2 regions of the Streptomyces sp. WAC00040 genome follow, and region 1 is predicted to be linked to the other one. Evidence: riboswitches for the same ligand, from Rfam matches in the RefSeq annotation. Region 1 holds a riboswitch; the other holds the start of a gene.
The links. Region 1 has a riboswitch for glycine ahead of gcvP (aminomethyl-transferring glycine dehydrogenase). Riboswitches for the same ligand answer to the same signal wherever they lie in the genome.

Region 1 (7,217 bases):
AGGTCATGGAGCTGCTGGGGCGGCTGTCGCCGCTCGTGGAACCGCTGAGCCTCGATGAGGCATTCGTGGACCTGGAGGCCGGTGGCGCGGCGCATGACGCCCCGTCCGCCCGTGCGACGGGGGAGCGGCTGCGTGCCGACATCCGGGCCGTCACGGGACTCACCGGGTCGGTCGGGCTGGCCGGCTCCAAGATGATCGCCAAGATCGCTTCCGAGCAGGCAAAGCCGGACGGTCTGGTGCTGATCGACCCCGGCACCGAGCGTGAGCTGCTCGGGCCGATGCCCGTCCGGACCCTGCCCGGTGTCGGGCCGGCGACCGGGGAGCACCTGCGGCGGGCGGGCATGACCACCGTCGCGGACCTCGCGGAGGCGGGCGAGGACGAGCTCGTACGGCTGCTCGGCAGGGCGCACGGGGCATCGCTGTTCCGGATGGCGCTGGGGCACGACGACCGGCCCGTGGTGGCTGAGAGGGACGCGAAGTCGGTGTCCGTCGAGGACACCTTCGACGTCGACCTGCACGACCGGGTGCGGGTCCGGCTCGAGGTGGACCGGCTTGCCGAGCGGTGCGTGCAGCGGCTCCGCGGCAGCGGCCACTCCGGCCGGACCATCGTGCTGAAGGTCCGCCGGTACGACTTCTCGACCCTGACGCGGTCGGAGACGCTGCGCGGGCCGACGGACGACCCCACAGTGGTGCGGGAGGCGGCCGGCAGGCTGCTGGAGTCGGTGGACACCACCGGCGGCGTACGGCTGCTCGGCGTGGGCGTGACGGGGCTCGCGGACTACACCCAGGAGGACCTGTTCGCGCAGGCCGCGGCGGAGGCGGAGGCGGAGGCCGGGGCCGAGGCGGCCGAACCGGACGAGGGTGCCCCCACGGCCCCGGAGGGCGCACCCGCCGGGGCGGGTGAATCGCACCGTACCGAGCCCGGCCGGCCAGACCCGGCCGAGCGGCGCTGGGCTGCCGGACAGGACGTGCGCCATGCGACGTACGGGCCGGGCTGGGTCCAGGGGAGCGGCGTCGGCAGGGTCACCGTGCGGTTCGAGGAGCCTTGGTCGGCGCCTGGCAGGGTCCGGACCTTCCGGGTGGACGACGAGGACCTCGAGGCCGCGGACCCACTGCCGCTGGTACGGCCCGCCGGGCAGGCGGAGCCGCCGCAGGCCGCGGCCGGCGGGGAGGCTGATCCGGCTGCGACCCCGGGCGAGGAGGCGGGGAGAACGCCGGGGGCTTCCCGGCCCGCCACCGGCTCCGGGACATCCATGGAACCGGCGCCACCGGGGGCCTCAGCGGCTTCCCCCGAAGGGGCGACGCCACAGTCCTCGCCGGCAGGCGGCACCGAGGCGCCGGAGCCACCGGTCATGCCTCGGGCGCCTGTCCCGGACCGGAGTCAGGGCTGACCGGGCTGACCGGGCGCGGCAGGGGAGAGGCGACCCAACGGCGGTGAGCAGAGAGCCCGGCCGTGCGGCCGAGCCCGGGTGAAGCCGACGTGCGGGCGGTCAGTCCTCCTGACCCGCGACCCGGCCGAAGGACCGATCGCCGGAGGCGGGCGCCGGCGCGGGAGGCGGACCGGAGAGGTCGAGCCCGTAGTGGTGGTAGAGCTGGAGTTCCTGCTCGGGCGACAGATGGCGGCCCACTCCGAAGTCGGGCGCGTCCTTGATCAGCGCGCGTTCGTAGGGAACGTGCAGCGCGTTGTCGACGAGCTCGCTCGGCTCGAGAGGGACGAAGGCGTCGCGGCTGAAGAGGCCTGTGCGCACGGCCGCCCACTCGGGCACGCCCGTGGCGTCGTCCAGGTACACCTCGTCAACGGTTCCGATCTTGTTGCCGTTGCGGTCGAACGCCTTGCGGCCGATCAGGCTGCGCGGATCGATGTCGGTCTGCACGGTCCCTCCAAAAGGTCGCAGCTGCTCTCCAACGACTACAGAAGTCCACATTGCGGGTGTCGGCCACTCGAGCGATCGTGCGGGATGCACGCTGGTACCCTGGCAAACGGCCGCTGACCCTGTGCGGGAGAGTCCTCCGAAGAGCAGTCCGGAGGCGCCGAAGGAGCAAATCCTCCCCGGAATCTCTCAGGCACCTGTACCGCACGGACGAGGTCACTCTGGAAAGCAGAGCGGGCGTCGGACGGCATCCGCTCTCACCGACGGTGAAAGCCGGGATGTCGCTCCGTGACGCCCGGTGAAGCTCTCAGGTCGAGATGACAGAGGGGGAGGCCGTCCGGGCATCCCTGCCGTGATGCCCCTCGCAGGTCGTGAAGACCAGGAGGCCTCCCACCATGACCGCCAACCGCATTCCGCTCTCCCAGCTGGAGCGAGGGATCCCGTTCGAGCAGCGGCACATCGGGCCCGACGCCGGTGCCCAGGCCAAGATGCTCGCCCATGTGGGCTACGGCTCCCTCGACGAGCTCACCGCCGCCGCCGTACCGGACGTCATCAAGAGCGCCGAGGCCCTTGACCTCCCTGACGCCCGCACCGAGGCGGACGTCCTCGCGGAGCTGCGCGCCCTGGCGGACCGCAACCAGGTGCTCGCCCCCATGATCGGCCTCGGCTACTACGGGACGTTCACGCCGCCGGTCATCCTGCGCAACGTCATGGAGAACCCGGCCTGGTACACGGCGTACACGCCGTACCAGCCGGAGATCTCGCAGGGGCGGCTCGAGGCGCTGCTCAACTTCCAGACCGTGGTCGCGGACCTGACCGGGCTGCCCACCTCGGGCGCCTCGCTCCTCGACGAGAGCACGGCCGCCGCGGAGGCCATGTCGCTGGCCCGCCGGGTGGGCAAGGTCAAGAACGGCGTCTTCCTGGTCGATGCGGACGTCCTGCCCCAGACCCTGGCCGTGATAGAGACGCGTGCCGAGCCCACCGGTGTCGAGGTCGTCACCGCCGACCTCAGCGAGGGGATCCCCGCCGAGATCGCCGAGCGCGGCGTGTTCGGTGTGCTGCTGCAGTACCCGGGCGCCTCCGGTGCCGTGCGTGACCTCAGGCCCGTGATCGAGCAGGCGCACGAGCTCGGCGCTGTTGTCACGGTCGCCGCGGACCTGCTGGCTCTGACGCTGCTCACCTCGCCCGGCGAGCTCGGCGCGGACATCGCGGTCGGCACCACCCAGCGCTTCGGTGTCCCGATGGGCTTCGGCGGACCGCACGCCGGCTACATGGCCGTCCGGGAGAAGTTCGCCCGCAGCCTCCCCGGCCGCCTCGTGGGCGTCTCCGTCGACGCCGACGGCAACAAGGCCTACCGGCTGGCGCTGCAGACCCGCGAGCAGCACATCCGCCGTGAGAAGGCCACGAGCAACATCTGCACCGCGCAGGTGCTGCTCGCCGTGATGGCGGGCATGTACGCGGTCTACCACGGCCCGGACGGGCTGCGTGCCATCGCCCGGCGCACCCACCGCTACGCCGCGATCCTCGCCGAAGGGCTGCGGGCCGGCGGCGTCGAACTGCTGCACGGCTCGTACTTCGACACCCTGACCGCCCGGGTGCCCGGCAGGGCCGCGGACGTGGTCGCCGCCGCCCGCGAGCGCGGCGTCAACCTGTACCTGGTGGACGCCGATCACGTCTCCCTCGCCTGCGACGAGACCACCGGCCGCGAGCAGTTGTCCGCCGTCTGGGCCGCCTTCGGCGTGGACGGCGACATCGACGCCTTGGACGCGTCCGGTGCGGACGCGCTGCCGGCCGCGCTGCTGCGCGACGACGAGTACCTGGCCCACCCCGTCTTCCACCAGTACCGGTCCGAGACCTCGATGCTGCGCTACCTGCGTCGGCTCGCCGACCGCGACTACGCGCTGGACCGCGGCATGATCCCGCTCGGCTCCTGCACCATGAAGCTGAACGCGACCACCGAGATGGAGCCGGTGACCTGGCCCGAGTTCGGCCAGATCCACCCCTTCGCCCCGGTGGAGCAGGCTCAGGGCTATCTGACCCTGATCCACGAGCTGGAGGAGCGCCTCGCCGAGGTGACCGGCTACGACAAGGTCTCCATCCAGCCCAACGCCGGGTCGCAGGGCGAGCTGGCCGGTCTGCTGGCCGTCCGCGCCTACCACCGCGCCAACGGGGACGCGGGCCGCACGGTCTGTCTGATTCCCTCCTCCGCGCACGGCACCAACGCGGCCAGCGCCGTAATGGCCGGCATGAAGGTCGTCGTGGTGAAGACCGCCGACGACGGCGAGATCGACGTCGAGGACCTGCGGGCCAAGATCGAGCAGTACCGCGACGAGCTGTCCGTGCTGATGATCACCTACCCGTCGACGCACGGTGTGTTCGAGGAGCACGTCGCCGACATCTGCGCCCAGGTGCACGATGCGGGCGGCCAGGTGTACGTCGACGGCGCCAACCTCAATGCCCTGGTGGGTCTCGCCAAGCCGGGCCGGTTCGGCGGCGACGTCTCGCACCTGAACCTGCACAAGACCTTCTGCATCCCGCACGGCGGCGGCGGTCCGGGCGTCGGCCCGGTCGGTGTGCGCTCCCACCTCGCGCCCTACCTGCCGAACCACCCGCTCCAGCCGGCGGCCGGCCCCCAGACGGGCGTAGGGCCGATCTCCGCGGCTCCCTGGGGCTCCGCGGGCATCCTGCCCATCTCGTGGGCGTACGTGCGCCTGATGGGCGGAGAGGGCCTCAAGCGGGCGACGCAGGTCGCCGTGCTCGCGGCCAACTACATCGCCAAGCGCCTCGAGCCGCACTACCCGGTGCTCTACACCGGTCCGGCCGGCCTGGTCGCCCACGAGTGCATCGTCGACCTGCGGCCGCTGTCCAAGGCGACCGGCGTCAGCGTCGACGACATCGCCAAGCGCCTGATCGACTACGGCTTCCACGCGCCGACGATGTCCTTCCCGGTGGCCGGCACGCTGATGATCGAGCCGACCGAGAGCGAGGACCTGACCGAGCTCGACCGCTTCTGCGACACCATGATCGCGATCCGCGGCGAGATCGAGAAGGTCGCGTCGGGCGAGTGGTCCGCCGACGACAACCCGCTGCGCAACGCTCCGCACACGGCGTCCGCGCTCGGCGGCGAGTGGGACCACGCCTACAGCCGCGAGGAGGCAGTCTTCCCGGCGGGCGTGAACGCGGCCGACAAGTACTGGCCGCCGGTGCGCCGCATCGACGGAGCGTTCGGCGACCGTAACCTCGTGTGCTCCTGCCCGCCGCTGGAGGAGTACGACAACTGACGCGAGCCGCGCGGCACATGCGTCGGGGCCGGTCCGGAAGTTCTCCGGGCCGGCCCTTCTGTTTCCCGTGTTACCGAAGAGGCCTAGGCGGCGGTCACCAGCGGGCCGGCGTCCGCTGTACGGCGCGGGGCGATGATCCGGCCGTCGGGCAGCAGCTCGCCGGTGTCCTCGAAGAGGAGCACGCCGTTGCACAGCAGGCTCCAGCCCTGTTCCGGATGGTGCGCCACGAGGCGGGCCGCCTCACGGTCGGCGGAGTCGGATGTGGGACAGGCTGGCTGGTGCTGGCACATGGATGGGTTCTTTCGCTGTGATGTGGTGTGTGTCGTGCGGCTCGATGAGGTGTTCATGGCCGCTCCCCCGTATCTGTCGGTCGGTCCCCAGTGTTCACCCACGGAGGTCGCTCCGCAGGCATTTCACAGCAGCTCTTCCTACTGATTGATGACGCACCACCCGCTCGGGCGGTTCAGTTCAACAAGGCTGTCCTTTCGGGTGGTTCGCAGTGGCCCGGCCGGGCTAGTCACAACGGGCCAGTACCCGGACACCGATACGCCCCGCGACCGGGAGGTCGCGGGGCGTATCGAGTGTCTCCTGTGGGTGCAATGCCCGGGATGTTCTCCTGTCAAGCGGCCGGCGAATCGAGCAGCGGGGCCGGCGTCACCCGCAGGGTCATGAGAGGCAGGAGGTCCGCGACCCGGTGCGGCCGGTGGGCGGCTATGCCCGGTGGCGCGGGGGCGAGGGGGACGAGGACGTCGGAAGGCTGCGGGGTGCCGGATGCGGCGTCGGCCTCGACGTCGCCGTGCAGCCAGAGGGTGAGCATGTAGAGCTCGGGAACGGACAGCAGTCTGGGCTGGAACGGTGTTCCCGTCGATTCGGCCTGGCGCAGGGCGCGTTCGGTCGAGTCGAGGTAGGGGCCCTCGAAGAAGTGGGAGAAGGTCCAGCCGTCCGGCGTGAGCATGGTGTCCGCGGCGGCCACGGTGCGGTCGCCGCTGCGGATCAGGAAACGCCAGCCGGTGAGCCTGGTGTGCGGTGTGCGGCCGCTCGGCACGATCCGGTCCAGTACATGGACCGGCAGCGGCAGTTCGGCGCTCAGGGGCCCCTGGACGGACCTCAGAGCGGGTGTTCGGGCCTCGCGGACGGCCGCGGGGGAACCGAGTGCCGCGAGGACGCTTCGCAGGGCAGGCGTGGGGGCCGGGGGGACAAGCAGCGGCATGGTGGGTCGCCTCTCACTCAGGAGACACGGTGGAGCGTGAAGGTGCGGACGTCACTGTCTGCGTGCGGGGCGGCCAGCCGCCGGAAGACACCGGATACGAACTCACCGCCCTCGCGGAGTTTATACGACGCGTGTTCACGTAATGTTTCCGCTACCCGTCGCGGGTATTTCAGGCAAGGCGTGAACCGGCCCGTTTCTTGCGGCATTTCTGGGGCTTTCCCGCGCTGTCGAGGCCGCGGCCTGCGGTTTCGGCTCCGGTGCGGTAGGCCGAATCAAGCCTGTGGTTTTCGCCGCCGTCCGTGCCTGCAATTGCTGTTCGCCTCGTGCCAGGGGAATGTGCCTGCCCGGCGTCTGTGTCCAGACTACCGGCCACCGAGTCCGCGTGGGGCGTTATGGATCAATGAGGCTGGGCATTATCGTCCGTGACGTGAGCGGACCTCGCCACGTGGGACCCACACGAGGAGGGACCCTTCGATGGGGGAGAAGGTCGAGGCAGGCGGGTTCGACCTGTCCGATCGGCAACGGTACCGAGGCAAGCTGCAACAGTGCCTGTCCGGCCTGGGGCGGCTTCTGGCGGAGAAGAGGTTCGACCGGCCCAAGAATCTGATGGGGCTCGAGATAGAGCTGAATCTCGCGGGTGCGGACGGGACGCCTCGTATGATGAATGCCGAAGTTCTCTCCCGTATCGCCAGTCCTGATTTCCAGACCGAGCTCGGCATGTTCAATCTGGAAGTAAACATCGTCCCGCACCGATTGGGCGGCCGTGTGCTCGACCAGCTGGCGGAGGAGTTGCACACCGGGTTGGGATATGCCGATCGCAAGGCGCAGGAGCTCGGCGCCGGGATCGTGATGATC
Region 2 (7,217 bases), on a different contig from region 1:
AGTAGTCGTCGAAGCGCTCAAGGGTGACTTCCTTGTTGCCCTTGTTCCACTTCGTGATCTTGTACGGGCCGGTGCCGGCGACCGTGCCGGCCTCCTGGCTGTACTTGGGGTACGTGATCGCGTCGCCCTTGGCGGTCGCGTCCTGCTTCGCGTACTCCTTGATGGCCTTCGGCGAGTGGATCGCCAGCGCCTGGAGGGAGAAGCCGCCCGGCAGGTTCGCCGAGGGCTCATTGACCTCGATGACCGCCGTGCTCTCGTCCTTCACCGTGCAGGACTTGTAGTTCGGCTTGGGGGCTTCCTTGTCCTCGTTCTTGGCGAAGCCGCCCATGATGGTCTGCCAGTAGTAGGAGACCGCGCTCGACTGGTAGGTGCCCTTCCAGTTGAACCAGTGGTCGTAGTTCGCGCAGACCGCGGCGGCGTTGAACGCCTCTCCGTCGTGGAACTTCACACCCTTGCGCAGGTTGAACGTCCACACCTTGCCGGCCGGGTCGCTCGACCACTTCTCGGCGAGACCGCCGACGAGCTTGCTGCCGCCGGACTCGTGCTCGAGCAGGGCCTCGAAGGCCTGACGGGTGACCCGGAAGGTCTCACCGTCGCTCGCGAGCGCAGGGTCGAGGGAGCCGGGGTCACCGGCGCCGGCGAACACGAACGTGTCCTTGTCGCCGCCCTTGTCACCGTCCTTGCCCCGCTCGCTGGCGCAGCCGGTGGCGATCAGGCCGACGGCCACCGCCGCCGTGATCGCCCGGACAGCTCCGGACTTGAATATTCGCATGGGTCCACCCCGAGGTTCCGCCGTGGGAGAGGTCTTGACGGCCGAACACTACAGACGGGAGACACCTGGGAGAACAGTCCGGATAGCGGTGATACCTACTCGAGACCCGGACACTCAACAAACCGGGCAGATACGGGACATCCCCGCCAGGCGATTTAACACCCTTGACATCCGACGGAGTTCGTTCCCGTCATTTCCGCAGCGGCCCAGCTCAGCGGGTGTGCGGCGGAGGATATCCGTACCCGCCGCCGGCGGCCGGTGCCCCCGCGTGGGCGTCGCGGTCGTAGAAGGGGCGGGCATTGACACGCATCCACATGGTGACCGGGTCGTACTCGTCGGACATGGCCACGGTCGACACCGGCAGGCCGTCCGGCACGGCGGCCACCGACTGTCGCATCATCACCCGCACCGTCTCGACCGCCTGCGGGCCGGTGTCGTAGAGATCCAGACCGATGGCCAGGTACGCGGGCCCCACCGCGGGCTGCACCCAGGCACGCCGCAGCGAGCGGACGGCGGGGGTGCGGTGGGCGTTCTGCGTGAGCAGGGCGTAGAACTGCGGGATCTCGATCGCCGGGTCCGACAGCCGCAGCGGTCCCGCCGGCATCCGGTCCAGACCCGTGGCGATCCGGCGCAGATCCAGCCACGGCACGCCGACACCGCCGCCGGGCGCGTGCGGGTTCAGCCAGATGCCCCAGCGGTCCGGGTAGAGGGCGCGGGCGATGTCCCGGCCGGTGGTGACCTCGTGCGCACGGTTCCAGCCGGAGACGGCCAGCTCCTGGGGGGAGGTGACGCAGGGGGCGTAACAGACGCCGTCGATCTCCATGTTGCCGTACTGGGCGTCGGGCGAGCCGGGCTGTCCGTGCCACAACAGCATCCAGATCCGGCCGCCCGCGGGGTCGGCCAGGGCGTGCAGCAGCGCCTCGTACGCGTCGTAGCGGCCGGGAGTCACCTGGCGCAGCATGTGCTCGACCTGCCCGGCCGCCGCGGTGCCTGACGCACTCACCCTGTTCCGCCCCTCGTTCGGTCCCACCGTTCCGCACAGCCTCTGTCAGGCTGGTCAGGCCATCAAACCAGCTTAATCGGCCCTCCCGACAAAGACTTGACCACAGGGTCTCTCTTTCGTGTCAGGCCCGAGCCCTACACGTGCTGTCGTTGATAGAAGGGGCGCACCCGCTCGAGCATCCAGTCGGCCACCGGATCCTGCGCGACATCGAGAAGCACCAGGTTGACCGGCCACGGCGGCTGGACCCGGCCCATGGCCCGCCCGAGGGCGTCCATCGGGGCGTTGCGCTCGACGCCCTCCCATGACGAGAGCTGCACACCGATGAAGAGTGTCGGCGCGTCGCCCTCGATGGAGGCGAGCGCGCGGCGGCCCGTCAGCACGACGCCGACGGCCTCGAACTCGCCTGCCGCGGCAGCGAGGAAGTCGACCGGCTCCTCCTGCCAGTCCGGCTCGAAGAGCCGCACCCGGCCGCCGGAGGCCGGACCCTCGAGCGGCGTCCGCCCCACCCGGCACAGCTCGGCGACCGCGGCGGGCGGCAACGGGGCGCCCACGGCGCCGCCCGGATTCACGGCGATACCGAGCTGCGGGGGCAGCCCGCGGGCGAATTCCCGGGCGGGCGCGACGGTGAACGGCATATGGGCGCCGACGCACTGGAGGAACTGCTGTTCCGAACTGAAGACGGGGACGTACGCGGCGCCATCGATCTCCATGGTCGGCAGATCGAGGTCGCGGCTCTCCTGGCTGCCGCCGTTGGGCAGCGGGACCCATATCGGGCTGCGGCCGAGCACCTCGACGAGGCGGCCGCCGGCCGCGGGGTTGCCGAGGGAGGCGGCGAGCACCTCTTCGAGCTCGTTGCCGGGCCAGCCGGTGCGGGGTATGTCCATGCGGTGTCCTTCGTGCGGGCCCCAGCAGTGGGCGGTGCGTGGTCGTGCGCGACGACCCTAGCGCCGGGGGGTGTCCGCTGCGCGGAGCGTTTCCCCACGCCACCCCTTCCCGAACGGGCTCCGCCCGGACCCGCCACCGTGCTCGGCGCGGTGCTTGCGGGGGCTCCTCCCTCCGCCTGGCGGCGTGGGGCCCCCACCGGACCCCCGCGCCTCCAACGCCGGCGAGGCTGGAATTGCCTCCGTCCGCGGAGGCCTGAGCCGTCGACGCGGGCTCGGGCCGCCGCCGGCGGGTCCGGAACCTGGCCGGCGAAGAGCTCGGCCGCCGCAGGCACGGCTGCGAATCAGCGGAGTCCTACACCTGGCGCAGCCGAGGCAGGCCGGCGCAACCGACGAGGCCCGGACTACCCCATCAACGGAGTCCGACCCTGGCGCAGCCGACGCAGGCGAGCGCCGCCGACCCGGCCGATTTCGTGGAGCGAAATCACCCGTTCGGGCGCACCCTTCACGGCCGGCGGGCCGTGGAGAGCAGATAGAGGGCACCGCGCGGGCGCGCGGTGCAGCACCTCCGGGGGTCCGGCCGCGGCGGGGCGGGAACAGGGCTCGCGCAGCGGACGTGGAGCGGCCGTTATCCGAAGCCCAGTCGCCCCAGCGTCCCCGCTGCCTCGCGGTCCAGGAGGACCGCCGAGGCGCAGCCGGACGGCAGGCGGCCCGCCTCCGCTTCGGTGACCAGGCGGGAGACGGCCCGGCGGTGGCGGGCGAAGGCGTAGCCCGAGACGCCGCGGCCCCGCTCGCGCTGGCCCGCGCGCGCGACCTGGGGTGTCACATCCAGCAGCACCAGGTGGAGGGACGTGCCGCGCCGCCGTGTCGCACGGGCGAGCCAGCGCCGCACCCATGCCTGCGTGCCGCAGTCGTGCACGACGACGCTCGCGCCGGAGCGGAGGGCGCGCCGCAGTCCGGCGTAGTGGGCGAGCCGAACCAGCGGGCGGTAGATCGCGTACGGCAGGAAGCGGGGCGCACGGGCGTCCCAGCGGTCCCGCGTGTCCTGCGAGTCGATGCCGAGGCCGCTCGCCGCGCGCCGGATCAGCGTGGACTTGCCGCTGCCGGGGAGGCCGGAGACGACCACCACGTCACCGGCGGCGAAGATCAGGCTGTGCGGGCTGCGCCCGGCCCGCTGCCGCAGGTCGCGCAGGACGGGCAGGGCGGTCGTGGCCGCTCCGGCCCGGGACGGGACGGCGGACATGCCCGGTGGCGCGGGCACCCCCGTGGTCGTGGCGTATGCACCGGTCGGCTGCAACGTCGTCCCCCTCCCCGTGTCGGGTCATGCCACACCCTTGCCCATGAAGTGTAAAGAATTGGTAATACGGCTCAAGTGTTTTCAGGGCGGCCTCACGCTCCACTCTTCCCCGATGCGTGCAATGATGTGCGCGCAAACTCCATACCGGCCGCTTGAATCCACGCGGGAGAGTCCCTGCCACCTCTGTGGCGGGCGCCGAAGGAGCAAGTTCCTCCCTTGAATCTCTCAGGCCCCGTACCGCGTGTGATGAGGCAGATCTGAAAAGCGAGCCGCATTCGAGTGGCTCCACCCAAGGTGCAAGTCACGACTACCCGTACGCGTAGTCGGGGCGAACCTCTCAGGTTCCGATGACAGATGGGGAGGATTGTCCTCGCAGCCATGCCCTGGGAGCCACACCTATGAGCAACGCCCCCCGTCTGACCGCACTCGACGCCCTGCACAGGTCGCTGGGCGCGACCATGACCGATTTCGCCGGCTGGGACATGCCCCTGCGGTACGGCAGCGAGCGTGACGAGCACAACGCCGTCCGTACCAAGGCCGGGCTGTTCGACCTGTCCCACATGGGTGAGATCACCGTCACCGGTCCGCAGGCCGTCGACCTGCTGAACTACGCGCTGGTCGGCAACATCGGCACCGTCGGCCTCGGCCGCGCCCGCTACACGATGATCTGCCAGGAGGACGGCGGCATCGTCGACGACCTGATCGTCTACCGCCTCGGCGAGGACGAGTACATGGTCGTCGCCAACGCCGGCAACGCCCAGATCGTGCTCGACGCCCTCACCGAGCGCGCCGGGGGCTTCGACGCCACCGTCCGTGACGACCGTGACGCGTACGCGCTGATCGCGGTCCAGGGACCGGAGTCCCCCGGCATCCTGAAGTCCCTGACCGACGCGGACCTGGACGGCCTGAAGTACTACGCGGGCCTGCCGGGCACCGTGGCCGGCGTCCCGGCGCTGATCGCCCGCACCGGCTACACCGGCGAGGACGGCTTCGAGCTGTTCGTCGAGCCGCAGCACGCCGAGAAGCTCTGGCAGGCGCTGACCGACGCGGGCGCGCCCGCCGGTCTGATCCCGTGCGGCCTGTCCTGCCGTGACACGTTGCGCCTGGAGGCGGGCATGCCGCTGTACGGGCACGAGCTGACCACGGCGCTCACCCCGTTCGACGCGGGCCTCGGCCGGGTGGTGAAGTTCGAGAAGGAAGGCGACTTCGTCGGCCGTGCGGCGCTCACGGCCGCCGCGGAGCGTGCCGAGTCCGCGCCGCCGCGCAAGCTCGTCGGGCTGATCGCGGAGGGCCGCCGGGTCCCCCGTGCCGGTATGCCGGTCGTGGCGGAGGGCATGGTGATCGGCGAGGTCACCTCGGGCGCCCCCAGCCCCACCCTCGGCAAGCCGATCGCCATGGCATACGTGGACGCGGCCCACGCCGCGTCGGGCACTTCGGGGGTCGGCGTCGACATCCGGGGCACCCACGAGCCGTACGAGGTCGTGGCGCTGCCGTTCTACAAGCGCCAGAAGTGATCCTCCGGGTGCCGGAAGTGATCGTCCGCACCCTGTCCCCGTTCACCAGCACTCCCCCGCGTACAGGAGAATTCAGGTCATGAGCAACCCCCAGCAGCTGCGCTACAGCAAGGAGCACGAGTGGCTGTCGGCCGCCGAGGACGGCGTGTCGACGGTCGGCATCACGGAGCACGCGGCCAACGCGCTCGGCGACGTGGTGTACGTCCAGCTCCCCGAGGTCGGTGACACGGTGACCGCGGGCGAGACCTGCGGCGAGCTGGAGTCCACCAAGTCGGTCAGCGACCTGTACTCCCCGGTCAGCGGTGAGGTCACCGAGGCCAACGAGGACGTCGTCAACGACCCGTCCCTGGTGAACTCCGCCCCGTTCGAGGGCGGTTGGCTCTTCAAGGTACGCGTGAGCGAAGAGCCGAAGGACCTGCTCTCCGCGGACGAGTACACCGATTTCGCCGGCTGACCAAAACCTTAGGGACCGAGTGATGTCGCTTCTCAACACCCCTCTCCACGAGCTGGACCCGGATGTCGCCGCCGCTGTCGACGCCGAGCTCCACCGTCAGCAGTCCACCCTCGAGATGATCGCCTCGGAGAACTTCGCTCCGGTCGCGGTCATGGAGGCACAGGGCTCCGTCCTCACGAACAAGTACGCCGAGGGCTACCCGGGCCGCCGCTACTACGGCGGCTGCGAGCACGTCGACGTGGTCGAGCAGATCGCCATCGACCGCATCAAGGCGCTGTTCGGCGCCGAGCACGCCAATGTGCAGCCCCACTCGGGCGCGCAGGCGAACGCGGCCGCGATGTTCGCGCTGCTGAAGCCGGGCGACACGATCATGGGCCTGAACCTGGCCCACGGCGGTCACCTGACCCACGGCATGAAGATCAACTTCTCCGGCAAGCTCTACAACGTGGTCGCCTACCACGTGGACGACGCCACCGGCCAGGTCGACATGGCCGAGGTCGAGCGCCTCGCCAAGGAGTCCAAGCCGAAGCTGATCGTCGCCGGCTGGTCCGCGTACCCGCGCCAGCTGGACTTCGCGGCCTTCCGGAGGATCGCCGACGAGGTCGGCGCCTACCTGATGGTCGACATGGCGCACTTCGCCGGCCTGGTGGCCGCGGGTCTGCACCCCAACCCGGTGCCGCACGCCCACGTCGTCACCACGACCACGCACAAGACCCTCGGCGGTCCGCGCGGCGGCGTGATCCTGTCCACCGCCGAGCTCGCCAAGAAGATCAACTCCGCGGTCTTCCCCGGCCAGCAGGGCGGCCCCCTGGAGCACGTCATCGCGGCGAAGGCGGTCTCCTTCAAGGTCGCCGCCTCCGAGGACTTCAAGGAGCGCCAGCAGCGCACGCTGGACGGCGCCCGCATCCTCGCCGAGCGTCTGGTCCAGGCCGACGTGACCGAGCACGGCGTCTCCGTGCTGTCCGGCGGCACGGACGTGCACCTGGTCCTGGTGGACCTGCGCAACTCGCAGTTGGACGGTCAGCAGGCCGAGGACCGCCTCCACGAGGTCGGCATCACGGTCAACCGCAACGCCATCCCGAACGACCCGCGGCCGCCGATGGTCACCTCGGGTCTGCGGATCGGCACCCCGGCGCTGGCCACCCGCGGCTTCCAGGACGAGGACTTCCGTGAGGTCGCGGACATCATCGCCGAGGCCCTGAAGCCGTCGTACGACGTGCCGGCGCTGCGCGCCCGCGTGACGGCCCTGGCCGAGAAGCACCCGCTCTACCCTGGTCTGTGACGGATCTCCCGTAA

Region 2: linked by a shared signal. The riboswitch ahead of gcvT (glycine cleavage system aminomethyltransferase GcvT) and the one ahead of gcvP (aminomethyl-transferring glycine dehydrogenase) in region 1 are both predicted to bind glycine.

The regions. Positions count from the first base shown of each region.
Region 1 covers NZ_JAKQZE010000003.1:573,792-581,008, reverse strand. Annotated here, with positions in the region: gene MDN94_RS28105 (DNA polymerase IV) at 1-1,391, shown strand, start outside; gene MDN94_RS28100 (PRC-barrel domain-containing protein) at 1,491-1,874, opposite strand; glycine riboswitch at 1,989-2,086, shown strand; gene gcvP (aminomethyl-transferring glycine dehydrogenase) at 2,267-5,152, shown strand; gene MDN94_RS28090 (DUF5999 family protein) at 5,236-5,442, opposite strand; gene MDN94_RS28085 (hypothetical protein) at 5,772-6,362, opposite strand; gene MDN94_RS28080 (glutamate-cysteine ligase family protein) at 6,837-7,217, shown strand, end outside.
Region 2 covers NZ_JAKQZE010000001.1:3,343,306-3,350,522, reverse strand. Annotated here, with positions in the region: gene MDN94_RS15570 (ABC transporter substrate-binding protein) at 1-772, opposite strand, end outside; gene MDN94_RS15565 (enhanced serine sensitivity protein SseB C-terminal domain-containing protein) at 984-1,775, opposite strand; gene MDN94_RS15560 (enhanced serine sensitivity protein SseB) at 1,910-2,659, opposite strand; gene MDN94_RS15555 (AAA family ATPase) at 3,285-3,899, opposite strand; glycine riboswitch at 4,107-4,203, shown strand; gene gcvT (glycine cleavage system aminomethyltransferase GcvT) at 4,352-5,467, shown strand; gene gcvH (glycine cleavage system protein GcvH) at 5,547-5,921, shown strand; gene glyA (serine hydroxymethyltransferase) at 5,944-7,203, shown strand.